Regions from separate parts of the Clostridium neuense genome, predicted to be linked through region 1. Evidence: predicted binding sites of a transcription regulator. Region 1 holds the regulator's gene; the other holds the start of a gene.
The links. Region 1 encodes HrcA, which represses chaperone genes, less so after heat shock. Its sites were predicted from a motif close to TGTTAGCACTCNNNNNNNNNGAGTGCTAACA; they were not measured.

Region 1 (10,880 bases):
AAAACAGTTGAATTATCGTCTACATACCTTTCAAGTGCCTGTATGCACATTCTTGTGGTTTCATGCGTTCCTGTTCCAAATGCCATTCCTGGATCAAGTTCAACAACTAATTCGTAATCTTTAGGGTCATATTTTTCCCATATAGGCTTTACTACAATTCTAGCACCAACCTTAGTAGGCTTATAATATTTTTTCCAGTTATTTTCCCAATCCTGTTCATTGACCTTATTACTTATTACAAGTCCCTTACCTTTATCTATTCCAAATTCATGTAAGTTGTCAATGCTTTTTTTTATGTATTCAAGGTTATTTTCAAATTCGTCATCTTCTTTATAATAACCCTTTATTACTGCACCTTCTTTTATGTTGAGAAGTTTTTCATCAAAATAATCCCAGTCACCATGATGTTTTTTCTTAAATTCAACATCATTTGAATCTTCAATGGAAACTCCCTTAACAGGTGTATTGTAAAGTATTCCTGTAACTGCCTCAACAGCTTCACTACTTGTTACAATACTAACTTCTATCCAATCTTTATCCAATTTTATTCCTCCAAATATATTATTTACAAAAATACAAGTAAGACATTTAATTCTTACTTGTACTTAATATTGTATCAATCTTTCACTTGACTATCTATTTTGCTAAGGAGTTTTTTGTAACCTCTTATTACATTTCTGAGTTCATCTTCACTATCTTCATATTCTTCATCCATATCGTAACGTAATTCTTGTATTCTCGTGTTTATAAGATTCTTTATTTTCTTTACCTCACTTACGTCAAGATCAAGCATCATAGAGCATCATTCCTTCCACATCATAGTCAAATTACTTGTGATAATTAACTATATTCTATATTATGCTCTAAAATCCTTCTTTAAAACAGTTTAGAAAAACTTAAATTTGCCCTTTTTTTCTTTTGAAGTAGTTTCACCACTAGCTTCCATAAATAACTTAAGAGCTTCTTTTTGTTTCTCGTTTAGAGTTTTAGGAACATCAACTATAACTTTTACATATTGATCTCCTCTTCCCGAGCTGTTAACTCTAGAAATACCCTTTCCTTTTAGTCTAAACACAGTTGCTGATTGTGTTCCAGCTGGTATTGTATATTTTACGTCACCATCAATAGTAGGGACTGTTATTTCTGTTCCTAATGCTGCTTTAGGGAAACTTATATGGGTATCCATGTAAATATCAAAACCTTGTCTCTTAAACTGTTTACTTGGAATAACCTTTATATTTATATATAAATCTCCTGCTGGTCCTCCATTTTTACCATGCTCTCCTTGACCCCTAAGAGGTATCACGTTGCCAGTATCCACACCCGCTGGTATATTAACTGATATTTTTCTTCTTTTTCTTACACTTCCCGAACCGTGACAATCTGGGCATGGATCTGTAATTATTGTTCCTTTGCCTCCACATTTATCACAGGAGGTTTCAGTTACAAAACTTCCAAGTGCAGTATTCCTCTGAACTCTTATTCTACCTGAGCCTCCACATTTATCACACTTTTTAGCCGATGTTCCAGGCTTTGCTCCTGTTCCATGACACGTTTCACAAGCTTCATTTCTAGTTAAATTAATCTCTTTTTTAACTCCAAAGACTGCTTCTTCAAAAGTCAAAGTAATAGTATATTCAAGATCATTTCCTCTTTCTGGAGCATTAGGATTTCTTCTTGCTCCTCCGCCTCCAAAACCTCCGCCAAAGAATGAACTAAATATATCTCCAAGGTCGGAAAAATCGCCGAACCCTCCTTGAAAATCGCCAAAGCCCCCGCCTGCGCCATTAAAATCGGCTGTTCCAAATCTATCATAATTAGCCTTTTTTTCTGGATCCGACAAAACTTGATAGGCTTCATTTATCTCTTTAAATTTTTCCTCAGCCTCTTTGTTCCCTCTGTTCTTGTCAGGATGATACTTTATTGCAAGTTTTCTAAATGCTTTTTTTATTTCGTCTTCTGAGGCTCCTTTTTGAAGCCCAAGTACTTCATAGTAGTCTTTTTTTGCCATCCCTTTCACCACCCAAAATCTACAATTATATTACTAAATCTTCGTTAACTCAAAATTAAGGGAAGGGTAAAAACCCATTCCCTTACATTCAGGAAACAAATTAAGTTTTCAAACTAAATTAAACATTCAATCACTCTTAACATTGGTTTCCCTTTAATTATACTTATAAATTAATTTTTTTCAAATATTTTTTTATTTATCATTATCAACTTTAAAATCTGCATCAACTACATTATCATCTCCGCCGTGACCTGCTCCAGCTCCTGGATTTGCTCCTGCATTTCCAGCTCCTGCAGCATTAGGATCTCCCTGTGGAGCTGCTCCTGGATTTTGTTGATAAATTTTAGTAGTTACTGCATACAAAGCTTGAGTTAAATCTTCTGATGCTTTCTTTATAGCTTCTGTATCGTCACTATCTTTAATTTTCTTAAGAGCTTCTAATTTTGAATCGATATTAGTTTTATCCTCAGCAGCTACTTTATCTCCAAGATCTTTTAATGTTTTTTCGGTCTGGAAGATCATTTGATCTGCATTATTTTTAACTTCTATTTTTTCCTGCTTTTTCTTATCTTCTTCTGCAAATTTTTCTGCATCCTTTACAGCCTTATCTATTTCTTCATCTGTTAAGTTTGTTGAAGCTGTAATTGTGATATGTGATTCTTTTCCTGTTCCCTTATCTTTAGCAGAAACATTTACTATACCATTTGCATCTATATCAAAGGTTACTTCTATTTGAGGTATTCCTCTTGGAGCTGGTGCTATTCCATCAAGAGTAAATCTTCCAAGGCTCTTATTGTCAGCAGCCATTTTTCTTTCACCCTGTACTATATTAATTTCAACTGATGGCTGATTATCTGCTGCTGTTGAGAATACCTGACTCTTTCTTGTAGGTATTGTAGTGTTTCTAGTTATTAATGGAGTTGCAACTCCTCCTAAAGTTTCTATTCCAAGAGTAAGAGGTGTAACATCAAGAAGAAGTACATCTTTAACATCTCCTGTTAAAACTCCTGCCTGTATTGAAGCTCCAACTGCAACACATTCATCAGGATTAACTCCCTTTGAAGGTTCTTTTCCTGTAAACTGCTTAACTGCCTCTTGAACAGCTGGAATTCTTGTTGAACCACCGACAAGTACTACTTTATCTACTTCATTTATTGAAAGTCCTGCATCGTTAAGTGCTTTCTTCATTGGCTCTATTGTTGCTTGAACTAAATCATGAGTTAATTCATTAAATTTAGCTCTAGTTAAATTCATATCTATATGCTTTGGACCTGTTGCATCTGCAGTTATAAATGGAAGATTTATGTTAGTCTGCATTGAAGATGATAATTCTATTTTTGCTTTTTCAGCAGCTTCTTTTAATCTTTGAAGTGCCATTTTGTCGTTTCTTAAATCTATTCCATTTTCTTTCTTAAACTCTTCTGCAATGTAATCCATTATTTTCTGGTCGAAGTCATCTCCACCTAGACGAGTATTACCATTTGTTGATTTAACTTCAAATACTCCATCTCCAAGTTCAAGTATAGATACATCAAATGTACCACCACCAAGGTCATAAACAAATATCTTCTGGTTTGTATCCATTTTATCAAGACCATATGCAAGTGATGCTGCTGTTGGTTCGTTTATTATTCTTAAAACTTCAAGACCAGCTATTTTTCCTGCATCCTTTGTTGCTTGTCTTTGGCTGTCATTAAAGTATGCTGGAACAGTTATAACTGCTTGAGTAACTGTTTCTCCTAAATAAGCTTCTGCATCAGCCTTTAATTTTTGAAGTATCATTGCTGAAATTTCTTGTGGTGTATAATCTTTTCCATCTATTGATACTTTATGGGATGTTCCCATTTCTCTCTTTATAGATATAATTGTCTTATCAGGGTTTGTTATTGCTTGCCTTTTTGCAACCTGACCTACAAGTCTTTCTCCATTTTTCTGAAATGATACTACTGAAGGAGTAGTTCTTGCACCCTCAGCATTAGCTATAACAACAGGTTCTCCACCTTCCATAACAGCCACACATGAATTTGTTGTTCCTAAATCAATACCTATAACTTTTGACATAATAAAAACCTCCTATATATTATTAGTTTGCTACCTTTACCATACTATGTCTTAATACCTTATCTCCTCTTTTATATCCCTTTTGAAGAACTTCAACTATTTCACTTTCTCCATAGTTTTCATCTTCAATATGCATAACAGCATTGTGGAAATTAGGATCAAATGTACCTTCACCTGGTATTTCCTCAACACCGAGTTTCTCAAGAGCACCTTTAAACTGCCTTATTGTCATATCAATACCTTTTTTTATATCTTCAGCATTTCCATTAGCTGTAGCAGCTCTCTCTAGATTATCTAAAGATGGAAGCATTTCATTTATCACATCACTACATGCATCAGTATATATGCCTTCTTTTTCTTTAGCAGTTCTTTTTCTATAATTTTCATATTCTGCTGTTAGTCTTAAAAGCCTATCTTTAATAGTTCCAAGTTCGTTTGATAACTTTTCATTTTCATCTTTTAATTTAGAATTTAATATTTTCATATCTTCTAACTCTTTCTTTTCAGGAGCTTCTTTCTTTTCTTCTTCTCCCTCTATTTTTTTCTCCTCATTTTCTTGGCTCTCTTTTAAGACTGACTCATCTTCTTCTAAAACTTCATCTTTATTTTCTTGAGCTTTTTTATTATCTTTTTTATTATTTTTCATCAACTTCACCTCTTGCTTTATTCATCATTATCATATAATCTAGTTAAATTATCGTTGATTTGATCAACAACTTCCTTTATAACTCTTATAACATTAGAATAAGGTATCCTTGTAGGTCCAATAACTCCAATAGACCCAAATGGTCTTCCATTCACACCGTATACCGATGAAATTATGCTGCATTCCTTAGCCTCAAAAACATTATTTTCATTTCCTATGCTTATGGTAAATCCATCTGAAGCACCAAAAAGATTTTTAATTATTTCATTGTTTCCTACAAGTGAAAGAAAATCTCTAACCTTTTCAATATCCCTAAACTCAGGATAATTGAATATGTTTGTCGTTCCTTCCATATAAACTCTAGATGAATCTGATTGCTTTAATATAGTGTATATATTTGTAATTATAGACGAGAATATATCTTCATAACCTCGCAAATCATTTTTAAGGTTATTTATTACTTCTAAATTTATCTCTTCTATAGTAAGACCTTTTATTCTTTCATTAATTAAAGCCGTCATTTTCATTAAGTTTTCATCACTAACACTCTTTGATATTCTTATAATACTATCTTTAATAAATCCATTATCAGTTATTATTACGCATAATACACTGTTTGAAGAAACATTAATAAGCTGTATGGATTTTATATAACTTTTATCAGCTGATGAAGCTTTAACTATACATGTAAGCTTAGTCATATCAGAAATTAAGGACATAGCCTGCTTGATAATTTTGTCAACTTCAAAAAGAGCTTCATCAATTATCTTTGCTTTTATTATCATCTCTTCCTCTGGTGATATTCTAGGTACTTTCATAAGCTTATCTACATAAAGTCTATATCCCTTATCAGAAGGTTTTCTTCCTGAAGAAGTGTGAAGTTGTTCTATATAGCCCATATCCTCAAGATCCGCCATTTCATTTCTTATAGTGGCAGAACTTATACCTAAATCATATTTTTTTGCAATAGTTCTTGATCCTACAGGCTCACCAGTGCTTATATAGTCATTTATTATTGCTTGAAGGATTTTAAGTTTTCTTTCCTCCATTTCCATATTCTCACCTCTTTATTAGCACTCACCTTGTTTGAGTGCTAATGACTATGTTTATAAAATAACACCTTGATTTGTATTTGTCAATACATCTTACTTTACGCAAAAATCTCATTTTTAAGCTTATAAGTTAAATATCAAAAATATTTTTATTTTTTGCTTGTTTTTCTCTATTTTTCTTTAAATATCATCATAGAATAAAATCAGACATTATAGAATTAGAAATATGCACTGCTTCTTCTGTTAAAAAAATTTTATCACTTTGAATTTTAATAAGTCCTAAACTTTCATATTTCCTAATTACAGAACCATATATATCAAAAATATTAATATTATATCTATTTTTAAAATCACTTATTCTTATTCCATCGGTCTTCCTGAGTCCTAAAAACATGAACTCTTCCATATTTTCCTCTTTGCAATTTTTATGCTTTTCAATTGATGCATCTAAACCACTTAAAATTTTCTCAATATATCTTTTTACATTATCCTCATTTTTATTCCTTATACCGTTAAAATAAGAATGAGCAGAGGCTCCACAGCCTATATACTCATCCATACTCCAATATATTAAGTTATGCTTGCACTCTTTATTCTCTTTAGAAAAGTTTGATATTTCATACTGTTTATATCCGTTCTTCTTTAAGAACTCCACAGTAAAGTTATACATTTTAACTTCAACTTCTTCTTCTGGAAGCACCAATTTTCCTTCTTCATTCATTTTATAAAATGGAGTTCCTTCTTCAACAATAAGACTGTAGCACGAAATATGCTCTGGTTTTAATATATTTACCGTCTCTAAAGTCTCTTTCCACTGATTAAAGCTCTGCTTTGGAATAGCAAACATTAAATCTATATTTATATTTTCAAATCCAATGTCTCTTGCCATCTCAAAGCCTTTTAAAAACCCACTAAAGTTATGAATTCTTCCCAAACTTTCCAAAAGTTCATCTTGACACGCTTGAAGCCCTATGCTTATCCTATTTGCACCGGCGCTCCTTATGATTTCAAGCTTATCCCTATCAAATGAACCCGGATTACATTCAACTGTAAACTCACAATCTTCATATTTATTAATTTTGCATAAAGTTTCTTTTAAAATTTTCCAGGCTTCCATGGACAAGTAGCTTGGAGTTCCTCCTCCAATAAATATAGTGCTAAATTTTTTACCCTTACACTTGTTTTCCATTTCAATGCACAATGCTCTAGCATAATCAATCATATAATTTTCCATAGAACAATAAGATGGGAAATCACAATACAAGCATTTCCTTTTACAAAAAGGAATGTGTATATATAAACCTAAGTTTTCCATAAATTAATCCACCTTCAGTATGGACATAAATGCTTCCTGAGGAATTTGAACACTTCCAACCTGTCTCATTCTCTTTTTTCCTTCTTTTTGCTTTTCAAGAAGCTTTCTCTTTCTAGAAATATCTCCACCATAGCACTTTGCAAGAACATCTTTTCTCATTGCCTTTACAGTTTCTCTTGCTATAACTTTTCCACCAACTGCCGCTTGAATAGGTATTTCAAACAGCTGCCTTGGTATAATTTCCTTTAATTTTTCAGCTATAGCCCTTCCTTTTCCGTAAGCCCTTTCCTTAGGAACAATCATTGAAAGTGCATCCACTACTTCTCCATTAAGCAGCAAATCCAGCTTTACTAATTCTGTTTTTTCATATCCATTAAGCTCATAATCAAAAGATGCATAGCCCTTTGTTCTTGACTTTAACGCATCAAAAAAATCATATATTATTTCATTTAAAGGAATTATATAATTTAACATAACTCTTGTGGTTTCTATATACTGCATGTCAATAAAGTTGCCTCTTTTATTCTGGCAAAGCTCCATAACAGCTCCAACATAATCAGAAGGAGTAATTATTTGTGCCTTTACAATTGGTTCCTGCATATAATCTATTTCCGTAGTTTCTGGAAGATTAGCAGGATTAGTAATATCTATAAGTTCTCCGTCTGTTTTCTTTATCTTATAAACAACTGATGGCGCTGTAATTATAATATCAAGATTAAATTCCCTTTCTATTCTCTCCTGTATTATTTCCATATGCAAAAGCCCAAGAAAACCGCATCTAAATCCAAAGCCAAGTGCTACAGAAGTTTCTGGTTCAAAATTTAAAGCTGCATCATTTACTCTGAGCTTTTCAAGTGCATCTTTTAATTCTGGATATTTTGCTCCATCTACAGGATATATTCCACTGTATACCATTGGTATAGCAGGTCTATAACCTTCAAGCCTTTCACTTGCTGGGTTATCCGCATCTGTCATGGTATCTCCAACTCTTGCATCTCTTACATTTTTTATGGATGCTGTAACATATCCAACATCTCCTGCTCTTAATTCGTCAACCTTAAGATAATCAGGAATAAAAACACCAACCTCTGTAATTTCATATTCTTTGTTAGTGGCCATAAGCTTAGCTTTTGTTCCAGCTTTTATAACTCCATCAATTACTCTTACATGGCATACTACACCTCTATAGCTGTCATAATATGAATCAAATATAAGTGCCTTTAAAGGTTTATTCTCATCACCATTAGGACATGGTATTTTTTCTACTACAGCTTCAAGTACATCCTGAATATTAAGTCCAGTTTTTGCTGAAATAAGCGGTGCATCCTGAGCCTCTATTCCTATTACATCCTCTATTTCGTTTTTCACCTCATCTGGTCTCGCACTTGGTAAATCTATCTTATTTATAACAGGCACAACTTCTAAGTCGTGGTCTACTGCCATATAACAATTTGCTAAGGTCTGAGCCTGTATTCCTTGAGTAGCATCTACCACAAGTACTGCTCCCTCACAAGCAGCCAAACTCCTTGATACTTCGTAGTTAAAATCTACATGACCTGGAGTATCAATCAAATTAAGAGTATACTCTTCTCCATCGGAGGGTCTTTTATATATGAGCCTTGCAGCCTGTGATTTTATAGTAATACCTCTTTCTCTTTCTATATCCATATTATCAAGAACCTGCTGTTCCATTTCTCTTTCTGTAAGAGTTCCCGTTATCTCTAAAAGCCTATCTGCAAGTGTTGATTTTCCGTGATCTATGTGTGCAACTATACAAAAATTCCTTATATGTTTTTGCCTATTACTCTGCATGCTGCAAATCCCCCTTTAATATTATAATTGCATTTAAAAAACATCCATCTAACTTTTAAATATTATTTTCAAACGTTTATAAATCAAAATAAATTATAGCATATATAGAAGGTTTTTTGTCAACAATAGAAACTTTTACAGTTTGTTCATTGTAGTTTTTAGATTTTTTAAACTATTTTCTATATTTTTATTAAAAGTTGTTTCAAATGCATATGTTTCCTTTTCAATTTCTTTAAACCTTAAGCTTACTTCATTTTCATAATTTAAAAATGCATTATTTATATTTGTAAATTTGTTTTCAAGTGTAAATGTAATTTCATTGTTAATATAAAATTTATAATTCTCAGTTTCTATTCTTGCATCAAAAGGATTGGATCTAAAAAGTATTCTAACTTTAGGAACATAAACTTTTTCAATAACCTCAGAAATCTTATTTTTTTCTTTGCTATTTTCATCTTTATTTTCCAAATAGTCAAGATGCTTTTCCATATCATCTAAATTGTAATCGTTAGTCTTGCTCATTAAATCTTGTTTACTTTTTTTTATATGTAAATCATTGCAATATATATTTCTATTTAGTTGTACATTATTAATGCAAATTGAAACTAGGGTTATGATCACTAATATACTTATAAAAATTACTTTTAACTTTTTTGTCATAAATAAAAAAAGCACCTCCTAATTATAAGGATGCACTTTTTTCAATTTATTATTCATTTTTTTCCATTTAAATACTCTGCAATAATTCTAGCTATATATTTTTGTGTAGCCTTTGCTTCATCTAAAGTATTTACTTGAGAACCTATTTCAATCAAAAATGCATTATTGCTTTTTGCCTGATTAAAATAATTTGTACCATAATCATATGGATATATTCCACTTCCAATACACAGCTGAGGAAAATATTTATTTGTAATTGAAAGAAGTCCGTTAACTAAAGCTATATTTTTACTGTAATGAGGATTCTTCCTTGCCATTACAAACATAAATTTAGCAACGTTTTCTCCATTTATTTTAGCAGTAACAGCATCTTTACTAGGGCTAGAATCCCTATGCATATCAATTATCATTTTAAAGTCACCATATTTCTTTAAATACTTATCTAAGGTTTCTCCAGAACGTGTATAACTTTTAGTATATACTGCATTATGAAGTGTTTTATCGTTTATTGCAGATATTCCATAATTTTGTTCAAGTTCCTTTACAAGTTCATCTCCAACAGCACATACATTATGATCATCATCAAAATCATCTTCATTGTAAGGCTTATAGCTTTCGGTGGTATGGCTATGATATATCAAAACTTCTGGTTTAGATTCATCTAATGTTTTCTTTAGCTTAGGATCGTATGCCGCAGAAGTAGTACTCTTTGAATCACTCGATGTTTTATCTCCTGCTGACTCTTTTGATATATCACTGCTATTTAGGCTAAAATCGCCAGTGTCACCATTATCCTTATTATCATTAAATGCCATTTTACTTTCTGATACGTCACCATTAAAGCAGGATACTTCCTTTGATAGTATTTTTTCAGGATTATATATATCTACTCCAATAAGTGATAATGCCAAGTTCTTTATAGAATAACTATTTTCACTCATATCTTCTTCATCAAAGTTTAAAACTTTGACTGATGGTAGTGCATAATTAATTATTTGAATATAAGCTACATTATTTCTAGAATTCTTCTTATCCGCTCCTGCTTTAACTGTATTAAAAATGCACATAAAAATTAGCAGGTTTATCAAAAGCGTAAATATACTTATTTTTACTATAAGCTTATCTTTATCTCCGTTAATCAATCTTTTATAATACATCACCACATCCCTCCTATATAAAATATACTTGGAAAATGTGATTTTATTACAATAAAATTATATAGCACTCAGCCTATATATTTACTTATCTCCTTAAGTTCAAGTGCTGGCTGAAGTGCAACATTTATTCCCGTTGATATCACTTTAGATAAAACATCTACTACCA
Region 2 (10,880 bases), on a different contig from region 1:
CTAAATTCTTAGTGTACAGAGCAGCTTGGTGTAAAGATCAAGGACTACCATATAATGAAGAAGCAGCTATGGCAAAACTTTATGCTGCTGATGTTGCTATGGAAGCAACTACAAAATGTGTTCAGCTCTTCGGTGGATATGGATACACTAAAGATTATCCAGTTGAAAGAATGATGAGAGATGCTAAGATAACAGAAATATATGAGGGAACAACTCAGGTTCAAAAATTAGTTATTTCAAATCATATTTTTAGATAAAAGGAGGAAATTCTAAATGAATATAGTTGTTTGTTTAAAACAAGTTCCAGATACAACTGAAGTTAAAATAGATCCAGTAAAAGGAACACTTATAAGAGAAGGAGTTCCATCAATCATAAATCCAGATGATAAAAATGCATTAGAAGAAGCATTAGCATTAAAAGAAAGCGTTGGTGCGCATGTAACTATAGTATCAATGGGACCACCACAAGCTAAAAATGCTTTAGTAGAAGCTTTAGCTATGGGTGCAGATGAAGCAATACTTGTATCAAGCAGAGCTTTTGGAGGAGCTGATACTCTTGCAACATCACATACTCTTGCAGCTGCTATTAAAAAATTAGATTATGATGTAGTATTTGCTGGAAGACAGGCAATAGATGGAGATACTGCACAGGTTGGACCAGAAATTGCAGAACATCTTGGAATACCTCAAGTAACTTATGTAGAAAAAGTTGAAGTTAGCGGAGATGCTTTAAAGGTAAGAAAAGCTTGGGAAGATGGATATGAAGATGTAGAAGTTAAAACTCCAGTTCTTTTAACTGCAATAAAAGAATTAAATGTACCAAGATATATGGATGTAAGAAATATATTTGGAGTATTTGATAAGGAAATAAAAGTTTGGGATGAAAATGCTATAGATATTGACCAAAGTCTTTTAGGACTTAAGGGTTCACCAACAAAGGTTAAAAAATCTGTAACTAAAGAAGCAAAAGGACAGGGAGAAATTGTTGATAAACCTGTTAAAGAAGCAGCATCATATGTAGTTTCAAAATTAAAAGAGAAGCACTATATTTAATGTGTAGGAGGGAAGCTTTATGAATATAGCAGATTATAAAGGCGTATGGGTCTTTGCTGAACAAAGAGACGGAAAATTACAGAAAGTATCTTTAGAATTACTGGGAAAAGGTAAAGAAATAGCTAAAAAACTTGGTGTTGAATTAACAGCAGTATTATTAGGATATAATACAGATAAAATGTCAGAAGAGCTTTTAGCTCACGGAGCAGATAAAGTTTTAGCTGCTGACAGCAAGCTTTTAGAGCATTTTACTACAGATGCATATGCAAAAGTTATATGTGATTTAGTAAATGAAAGAAAACCTGAAATATTATTTGTAGGTGCAACTTTCATAGGAAGAGATTTAGGACCTAGAATGGCAGCAAGACTTTCAACAGGATTAACTGCTGATTGTACTGCACTTGATACAGATTCTGAGACTAAAAACTTACTTGCAACAAGACCTGCTTTTGGTGGTAACCTTATGGCTACAATCGAATGTGCAGAGAGAAGACCACAAATGGCAACTGTAAGACCAGGAGTTTTTGAAAAATTGCCTGAAGATAAAGCAAATGTTTCTTCAAGCAAAATCGAAAAAATTTCTATTGATTTAAAAGAAGACGATATTAGGACAAAAGTTCTAAATGTTGTAAAACTTGCAAAAGATACTGTTGATATAGGAGAAGCTAAGGTGTTAGTAGCTGGAGGAAGAGGAGTTGGAAGCAAAGAAAACTTTGCAAAGCTTCAAGAACTTGCTGATGTACTTGGTGGAACTATAGCAGCTTCAAGAGCAGCAATTGAAAAAGAATGGGTAGATAAAGACCTTCAAGTTGGTCAGACAGGTAAGACAGTAAGACCACAACTTTATATTGCATGTGGTATATCAGGAGCTATTCAGCATTTAGCAGGAATGCAGGATTCAGATTACATAATTGCTATAAATAAAGATGCAGAAGCACCAATAATGAAAGTTGCAGATTTAGCAATTGTAGGAGACTTAAATAAAGTTATACCTGAATTAATTGCTCAAATTAAAGCAGCTAACAACTAATAGGGTGAAATTACCGCGAAACTTAAACTAGTTATGTTTCAAAATATTATTTTTAAGAAATTATGAGCATATATAGTTTGAAGTTGAGCTGGTTTCGCTACAATTTATTATCTGGCAATAAAATAGAATTAAACTTATGCATTTTGAAAATAATATATTTATTTAGTTATTTTTAAGGTGTATAAGTTAAATTATATTGAAATGAAATAGGAGGCTAGTGTAATGAAAAAAGTATGTGTTATAGGTGCAGGTACAATGGGAGCAGGAATTGCTCAAGCATTTGCAGCTAAAGGATTAGAAGTAGTTATAAGAGATATTAAAGATGAATTTGTTGAAAGAGGATTAGCTACTATAGATAAAAATCTTTCAAGATTAGTTAAAAAAGGAAAATTGGACGAAGCTGGTAAAGCTGAAATATTAAAGAGAGTTACAGGAACAGTTGACCTTAATATGGCAGCTGATTGTGATCTTGTAGTTGAAGCAGCAGTTGAAAGAATGGATATAAAGAAACAAATATTTGCTGACTTAGATAATATATGCAAACCAGAAACTATACTTGCATCAAATACATCATCTCTTTCTATAACAGAAGTAGCATCAGCAACTAAGAGACCTGATAAGGTTATAGGAATGCATTTCTTTAATCCAGCTCCTGTTATGAAGCTTGTTGAAGTAATAAGAGGAATTGCCACTTCACAGGAAACTTTTGATGCTGTAAAAGAATGTGCTGTTGCTATAGGAAAAGATCCTGTAGAAGTTGCAGAAGCACCAGGATTTGTTGTAAATAGAATATTAATTCCAATGATTAACGAAGCAGTTGGAATATATGCAGAAGGAATAGCTTCTGTAGAAGATATAGATAAAGCTATGAAGCTTGGAGCAAATCATCCAATGGGACCATTAGAATTAGGAGATTTTATAGGTCTTGACATATGTCTTGCTATAATGAATGTTTTATATTCAGAAACAGGAGATTCTAAATATAGACCACATACATTATTAAAGAAATATGTAAGAGCTGGATGGCTTGGAAGAAAAACTGGAAAAGGTTTTTACGATTATTCAAAATAATAACATCCAAAATCCTCATTTAAGTATGGGGATTTTTTTATATGATAAAATATATACATAGGAGGCGTTTATGAATGGATTACAGTAAAATTAAAAATATTGATGATGGAATTTTAATAACAAATGTAAAAAATTTTGAGCTTAGCCACATATTTGATTGCGGTCAGTGTTTTAGATGGAATAGGAGATCAAATGGTAATTATGTGGGTGTTGCTTTTGGAAAGGTTATAGAAGTAGAAAAAAGAGAAAATGATGTATTAATATATAATACAAATGAAGATGAATTTAGAAATGTATGGTGCGAATATTTTGATTTAAATAGGGATTATGGAGAAATAAAAGAAGAACTTAGCAAGGATACTTTATTAAAGAAATCTGTTGATTTTGGATATGGAATAAGAATTTTAAATCAAGAAAAGCTTGAAATGCTTATATCTTTTATAATTTCTGCTAATAATAGAATTCCTATGATTAAAAGGGCTATAGAAAATATAAGTAAAAAGTGGGGGGAAAAGATTATATATAAGGATGAAGTTTTCTATTCTTTTCCGACAGTTGAAAAACTTCATTCTGGAAGTGAGAAGGACTTTGAAGAATGTAGTACTGGATTTAGAGCAAAATATTTAAAAGATACTATTGATAAAGTATATAATGGTGAGGTTGACTTAAACTTTATAGCTTCTCTTGATGATGATGGATGCCATAAAGAACTTCAAAAACTAATGGGAGTAGGACCTAAAGTTGCAGACTGCATAATGTTATTTTCAATGAAAAAATATTCAGCTTTTCCAGTAGATGTTTGGGTTAAAAAAGCTATGATGAAATTTTATGTAGCTCCAGATGTATCACTTAAGAAGATACGAGATTTTGGAAGAAATAGGTTTGGAAATCTATCAGGTTTTGCACAGCAGTATTTATTTTATTATGCTAGGGAAAACAAAATACAGGTATAATATATAATTTTTTTAGTAAGTCACTATTTATTTCTATAAAATCTCGATACTTTTACGAATTTTATGAGAAATAAATAGATGATCTACTTAAAAATTTAAATAAATTTATGTTAACAATTGCCATTAGCATTTACGCTTTCACAAAACCTTTGATATAATAGTATCTGTTATTAAATATTAACCTTGGAAGTGAATTTAATGAGTTTAAAAGGCTTTTTTAATATCATATCTAATAAAATAAAGATTATATATCAAAAGATTATAAAATATAAAGTACAGATTGGTGGAATAATGCTTCTTGCTTTTTTTGCATACTGTGCTTACGTATATTACTCAAAATATTTTTATATGATGAAAGATACTGAAAAGGTAAAAAGATTCATATTGTCATATGGAAAGTACAGCATGCTTGCTTTTTTGGTTATGCAAATAGCACAGGTAATTGTCTTTTTTATACCAGGTGAAATAGTTCAAATTGCAGGCGGGTATGTTTTTGGTACATTTTATGGAAGCATGATATCTGTTGCTGGAATAACAATAGGAAGTGCTGGAGCTTTTTTTCTTTCAAATTTTTTGGGAAAACCTTTTATAGAAAAAATTACAGCTCAAAATAATGCATCTAAATTTAGAAAATTTTTAAAAAGTGATAATGCAGCAGCTGCAATATTTTTTATTTATCTTATACCAGGACTTCCGAAGGACATATTAGCATATTTGTGTGGAGCGTCTGGAGTTAGTGGGAAAAAATTTATGATATATTCAACTCTTGGAAGGCTCCCAGGTATATTTATTTCAGCTTATTTTGGGAATAAGCTGACTGAGGGTAACATTCTCCCTCTTGTAGTAATTGCTGCTATAATGACTATTTTATTTATAATAGGAACTATAAAGGGAGAAAAAATATTGAAAAATATTATAAAAAAAAGATCGCGAAAAGATAGTTGAAATGTTACTTCCCTTTTATATAAAATAATATACCTGCAAGCAATGAAAAAAATAAAATTACAGCAGCACAGTGCATAAAATAGTTTTCAGGAAGTATTAGTATAACGGGATCATATTGCGGATCAAAAATCCAATAATCATTTTTAAATATAATTTTGTGAAATGAATCAAATAATTCACTAAAACCAAAAAATGAAATAAATAATGAAAAAATAGATATTATAATAAGTTGTTTTCCACTGCTTTTTAGACAAAAAAGAACATAATTTTTTTTTGATATAAGGGAAACTAGTATGAATAATATTATAGAAGATATAAATATATATTCACTATATGTTATTGTATTTTTTACATCCTCGAAATGCCTTTTGCCATTTAAAGAAAAAGGTATAGTTGGAAGTTTAAATACTTCTTTTCTAGGATTTTGTATATAATTTATTATGTAATTGTAATTTGTTTTGAGAGAAATGGAATTTAAATATTCAGTGTCCGGGGTATATTTTTCAATATGTAGGTTATACTCTTCTATTATGTTTAAATTTAGTGCATCATAATAGTAAATTGGTTTTAAGTTCATTGTTATTTTTGTAAAAAACAAAATAGTTATGAAGGTCAATAATAGTGAAAAAAATGCTTTAGTTAAAGGCAATATTATTTTCAAATTATTCACCGCTTTCATAAGAGTTTGTATTAAAAATTATTGACAAATGGAAAAATTTTTATTCAATTTGCTATTGATAGCTAAAAAGAGAAAATTAACAAAAAAAAGATTTAATCAATGATAATTTGCTATAATGGCTAACATTAACCAAATAGCATGTCATACTGTATTTGCCAATATATCCACTATTAATTATTATAATAATTGTGTTAGCACTCAATATTAATGAGTGCTAATAAAAATTATAAAGTTAATAAAATTTTTAATATAATTTTTAAGGAGGGACTTAAAAATGAAAGTTAGACCACTTGGAGACAGAGTTGTAATTAAGAGATTAGAAGCAGAGGAGACTACTAAAAGCGGAATAGTATTACCTGGTGCAGCTAAGGAAAAGCCACAGCTTGCAGCAGTAATAGCAGTTGGTCCTGGCGGAATCGTTGAAGGAAAAGAAGTAAAAATGGATGTAAAAGTAGGAGATAAAGTATTTTTCTCAAAATACAGCGGTACTGAAGTAAAAATTGATGGTGAAGAATTATTAATTGTAAAACAAGACGATATTTTAGGAATAGTAGAAGACTAATTCAATTTAAACTATTTATAAATTCGGGAGGGATTTTAAAATGGCAAAGCAAATATTATACGGAGAAGACGCAAGAAGAGCTATGCAAAAAGGTGTAGATAAACTTGCTAATACAGTAAAAGTTACTCTTGGACCAAAAGGAAGAAATGTTGTTTTAGATAAAAAATTTGGAGCACCTCTTATAACAAATGATGGTGTAAGTATTGCAAGAGAAATAGAACTTGAAGATCCATATGAAAACATGGGAGCACAACTTGTAAAAGAAGTTGCTACTAAAACAAATGATGTAGCTGGAGATGGTACTACTACAGCAACACTTCTTGCACAAGCAATAATAAGAGAAGGTTTAAAGAATGTTACAGCTGGAGCTAATCCAATGCTTATAAGAAATGGAATTAGAAAAGCTGTTGCTTTAACAGTTGAAGAATTAAAGAAAATATCAAAACCTATAAATGGTAAAGAAGACATAGCAAGAGTTGCTTCAATATCAGCTGCTGATCCTGAAATAGGGAAATTAATTGCTGATGCAATGGAAAAGGTAGGCAACGAAGGTGTTATAACTGTTGAAGAATCAAAAACAATGGGAACTGAACTTGATGTTGTTGAAGGAATGCAGTTTGATAGAGGATATTTAAGTCCATACATGGTAACAGACAGCGAAAAAATGGAAGCTGCACTTGATGATCCATATATACTTATTACAGATAAGAAAATATCAAATATACAAGAAGTTCTTCCAATACTTGAGCAAATAGTTCAGCAAGGAAAGAAACTTTTAATAATTGCTGATGATGTTGAAGGAGAAGCTTTAGCAACATTAGTTGTTAATAAATTAAGAGGAACATTTACTTGCGTTGCTGTAAAAGCACCAGGCTTTGGTGATAGAAGAAAAGAAATGTTAAGAGATATAGCTATTCTTACAGGTGGAGAAGTAATATCAGAAGAACTTGGAAAAGATTTAAAAGATGTTACTCTTGATATGCTTGGTAGAGCTGAGAGTGTTAAGATAACAAAAGAAAACACTACAGTTGTAAACGGAAAAGGCGACAAGAATGAAATACATGATAGAGTTGCTCAAATAAGAGCTCAAATAGAAGAAACAACTTCAGATTTTGATAGAGAAAAACTTCAAGAAAGACTCGCAAAACTTGCTGGTGGAGTTGCAGTTATCAAAGTTGGAGCAGCTTCAGAAACTGAACTTAAAGAAAGAAAACTTAGAATCGAAGATGCTCTTGCAGCTACAAAGGCAGCTGTTGAAGAAGGCATAATCGCTGGTGGTGGTACTGCTTATATAGATGTGCTTCCAGAAGTAAAGAAATTGACTGATGAAGAACAAGATGCTCAACTTGGTATAAACATAGTAATTAGAGCTCTTGAAGAACCAGTAAGACAGATAGCTGCAAATGCAGGACTTGAAGGTTCAGTTATAATTGAAAAAATCATGAACAGTGAAAAGGGAATTGGTTTTGATGCTTTACGTGAAAAATATGTTGATATGATAAAGGTTGGAATTGTTGATCCTACAAAGGTTACAAGATCAGCACTTCAGAATGCAGCTTCAGTTGCTTCTACATTCCTTACAACTGAATGTGCAGTAGCTGATATTCCTGAAAAGGAGAAAGCAGCACCAGGAGTTCCAGGAGCACCTGGAATGGGAATGGACGGAATGTACTAAAATAAAAAATCAAGAGAGTTTTTAGCTCTCTTGATTTTTTTATTTTAATTTTTCAATTATAAAACTGCTCTTTTTTATAAGTTTATTTTTCTTTTTTATTTTTGATACATATAATGCAAGATTGCTAGTTGTTCCTAATTTTTTTATGTTGCCATAAACTCCAGCAATAGATATTGAGGTCAAATTAAAGATATCCTTATTTCCTTTCCTATCGAAAGCTATTATATATTTATTTTTTTTATCAACTTCATTAAAGAAGTTAATTACTTTTTCATCAAATTTGCTTATGATAAGCTTACTTAAGTTTTCACAATTATTATAGGAGGTTTCAATAACACATACAAAATCATCTCCTCCTATATGTCCTGTAAAGCTATTTATAGGGAACAAAGAATCAATAGTATCTTTTATAAGGTTTGCTGTAAATAAGAGTATTTTATCACCATTTTCAAAGCCGTAAGTATCATTATAAACTTTGAAATTATCTAAATCAAAATATAATATTCCATAATCACTATTTGATATTAATGTTTTACCTATAGTTCTTTCAATAACAGCATTACCAGGAAGACCAGTAAGAGGATTCATTTCCTTTGCACATTCCTTTTCTATAGCTATTGTAAACTCAAGTAATTTTTTTATTGTTACGATGCCGTAATACTTTCCTTCTTTAGTTACTATAACATAGTCGTATATTTTATCATCTGATCTTTCCATTGCTAGCTTTGCGGCTTTATTTACATCAGTATTGTAGTCAACTATAAGTGCATTTGTATCCATTATTAAGGAGACGGGTCGCTTTGAAAATATTACGATTCCATATTGCGTTGCAAGCATTGAATCTAGAGTGTGCTTCATAACAAGACCTACAGGAATATCATTTTTTACAATACAGGCACCGTTAACTTTATGAGTTGAAAAATAATTTTTTATGGTAGAACTTAAAACCTCACTTTTAAAACAAGTGTATTTTTGAGCAATATCACCTATTCTATTTATAGATGCATAAATGTAATTTGTTTTTAATTCATTGTATTTTGCGATAAGGTTTTTTACATCAAAGGGGATTTCTAAGAAATTGTTAGATGGCTTTTTTAGAAAGAAACCTTGACCTGCATCAACTCCTAAATCAATTAAGGCTTTTAATTCTTCCTTAGTCTCTATTCCTTCTACGATTAAGCTTATTTTTGTTGACTTTGCAAAGGAAACAAAAGCTTTTATTAAAGATTGCTTAAATGAATCTGAATCTATATTTCGTATAAGATCTATATCAAGTTTTATATAATTTGGTTTTGTTTCAGAGATCGTTTTTAACCCAGAATAACCTGAACCAGTGTCATCTATAGCTATCTTATATCCTTGGTTTGTGTAATTATTTAATATACTAGTGAAGTTTTTGTAATCAAGTATAGCTGTTTTTTCTGTTATTTCAAATATTATAGTTTCTGGTGATATGTTATTTTCTAATAGAAATTCTTTTGTTAATCCTTTTTTAAAATTTTTATCCTTAATTATTTTAGGATCTACATTTAAAAAAAGTAATTTACCATTGGGCATATTTTTAGAGCGTTCAATAGCTTTAATTCTACATGCAAGTTCAAGCTCCCAGGTTCTTTTGTAAATTTCTGCTGCTTCAAATAATTTTTCTGGCATATACAGGGGAGAGTCTTCTGGTCCCCTACTTAAGGCTTCATATCCTATTATATCTCCTGTGCTAAGTGATACAATAGGCTGAAATACGGTGTTTATACTTTGCGTTTTTATTATTTTTTCTAGTTCGCTTAGGGTGCTCATTTTCTCATCTCCAATTTTAATTAAATACTTTAAAATTACAACATTTTTATTGAGCACATATAAATTTTGAGTTAAATCTAAGTAAAATGTTTGAGTGGGAATTATAGTAAAAAGAAATTTTTTAATCAAAAATGTGTCGATAATGATTGACAAAATGCAAATTTATGAATAAAATAGAGAATAAAATATATTATAAAAATAGTTAATAAGACTCATATATACCCTGAATATGGCAGGGAGTATCTACCAGAAACCGTTAATTTCTGACTATGAGTGATTAGAGCGTGTTATTTTACATTAAAGCATGCTAATTTTCACTCCTAAAGAAAATTAGTATGCTTATCTTCTATATGAACAAACTAAATTTAGTTGAAAATTTTATTTTTGAAAGGAAGTTATATATAAATGGGAAGAATTATAAAACAAGCTTATACTTTTGACGACGTGTTACTAGTTCCAAACAAATCTGAAGTTTTACCAAAAGAAGTTGATTTAAGAACTAATTTAACTAAAAAAATAAAGCTCAATATCCCCCTAATGAGTGCTGGAATGGATACTGTTACAGAATCAAAAATGGCTATAGCAATGGCAAGAGAAGGTGGAATAGGAATAATTCATAAGAACATGACCATTGAAGAACAAGCAAGCGAAGTTGATAGAGTGAAGAGACAGGAAAATGGAGTTATAACAAATCCGTTTTCATTGGCAGCAGATAATTCTATTCAAGATGCACTTGATGTAATGAGCAAATATAGAATATCTGGAGTTCCTATAACAGATAAAGCAGGAAAACTTGTTGGAATCATAACAAACAGAGACATAGTATTTGAAGAAGATTTTACTAAAAAAATAAGCGAGCTTATGACAAGTGAAAATTTAATTACAGCTAAAGAAGGTACAACACTTGAAGAGGCAAAAAATCTTTTAAAAGAGCATAAAATAGAAAAACTTCCTTTGGTAGATGATGAATTTAAGTTAAAAGGACTTATCACAATAAAAGATATTGAAAAAGTCAGAATATTCCCTAATGCAGCAAAAGATGAACATGGAAGACTTTTATGTGGTGCGGCAGTTGGAGTAACAAATAATATGATGGATAGAGTTAAAGCTTTAGTTGA

Region 2: ACJDT4_RS21630 (co-chaperone GroES) is a predicted target of HrcA. The motif match lies at 5,921-5,951, and genes of this name have one in related genera.

The regions. Positions count from the first base shown of each region.
Region 1 is NZ_JBJIAA010000009.1:141,307-152,186, forward strand. It holds gene prmA (50S ribosomal protein L11 methyltransferase) at 1-542, opposite strand, end outside; gene ACJDT4_RS12170 (hypothetical protein) at 617-796, opposite strand; gene dnaJ (molecular chaperone DnaJ) at 887-2,011, opposite strand; gene dnaK (molecular chaperone DnaK) at 2,204-4,072, opposite strand; gene grpE (nucleotide exchange factor GrpE) at 4,095-4,718, opposite strand; gene hrcA (heat-inducible transcriptional repressor HrcA) at 4,736-5,773, opposite strand; gene hemW (radical SAM family heme chaperone HemW) at 5,961-7,085, opposite strand; gene lepA (translation elongation factor 4) at 7,089-8,897, opposite strand; gene ACJDT4_RS12205 (hypothetical protein) at 9,033-9,557, opposite strand; gene ACJDT4_RS12210 (stage II sporulation protein P) at 9,611-10,714, opposite strand; gene gpr (GPR endopeptidase) at 10,783-10,880, opposite strand, start outside.
Region 2 is NZ_JBJIAA010000024.1:5,268-16,147, forward strand. It holds gene ACJDT4_RS21595 (acyl-CoA dehydrogenase) at 1-257, shown strand, start outside; gene ACJDT4_RS21600 (electron transfer flavoprotein subunit beta) at 274-1,053, shown strand; gene ACJDT4_RS21605 (electron transfer flavoprotein subunit alpha/FixB family protein) at 1,073-2,083, shown strand; gene ACJDT4_RS21610 (3-hydroxybutyryl-CoA dehydrogenase) at 2,306-3,154, shown strand; gene ACJDT4_RS21615 (DNA-3-methyladenine glycosylase family protein) at 3,229-4,107, shown strand; gene ACJDT4_RS21620 (TVP38/TMEM64 family protein) at 4,306-5,052, shown strand; gene ACJDT4_RS21625 (TIGR01906 family membrane protein) at 5,057-5,713, opposite strand; gene ACJDT4_RS21630 (co-chaperone GroES) at 6,006-6,293, shown strand; gene groL (chaperonin GroEL) at 6,334-7,968, shown strand; gene ACJDT4_RS21640 (GGDEF domain-containing protein) at 8,008-9,762, opposite strand; purine riboswitch at 9,955-10,052, shown strand; gene guaB (IMP dehydrogenase) at 10,168-10,880, shown strand, end outside.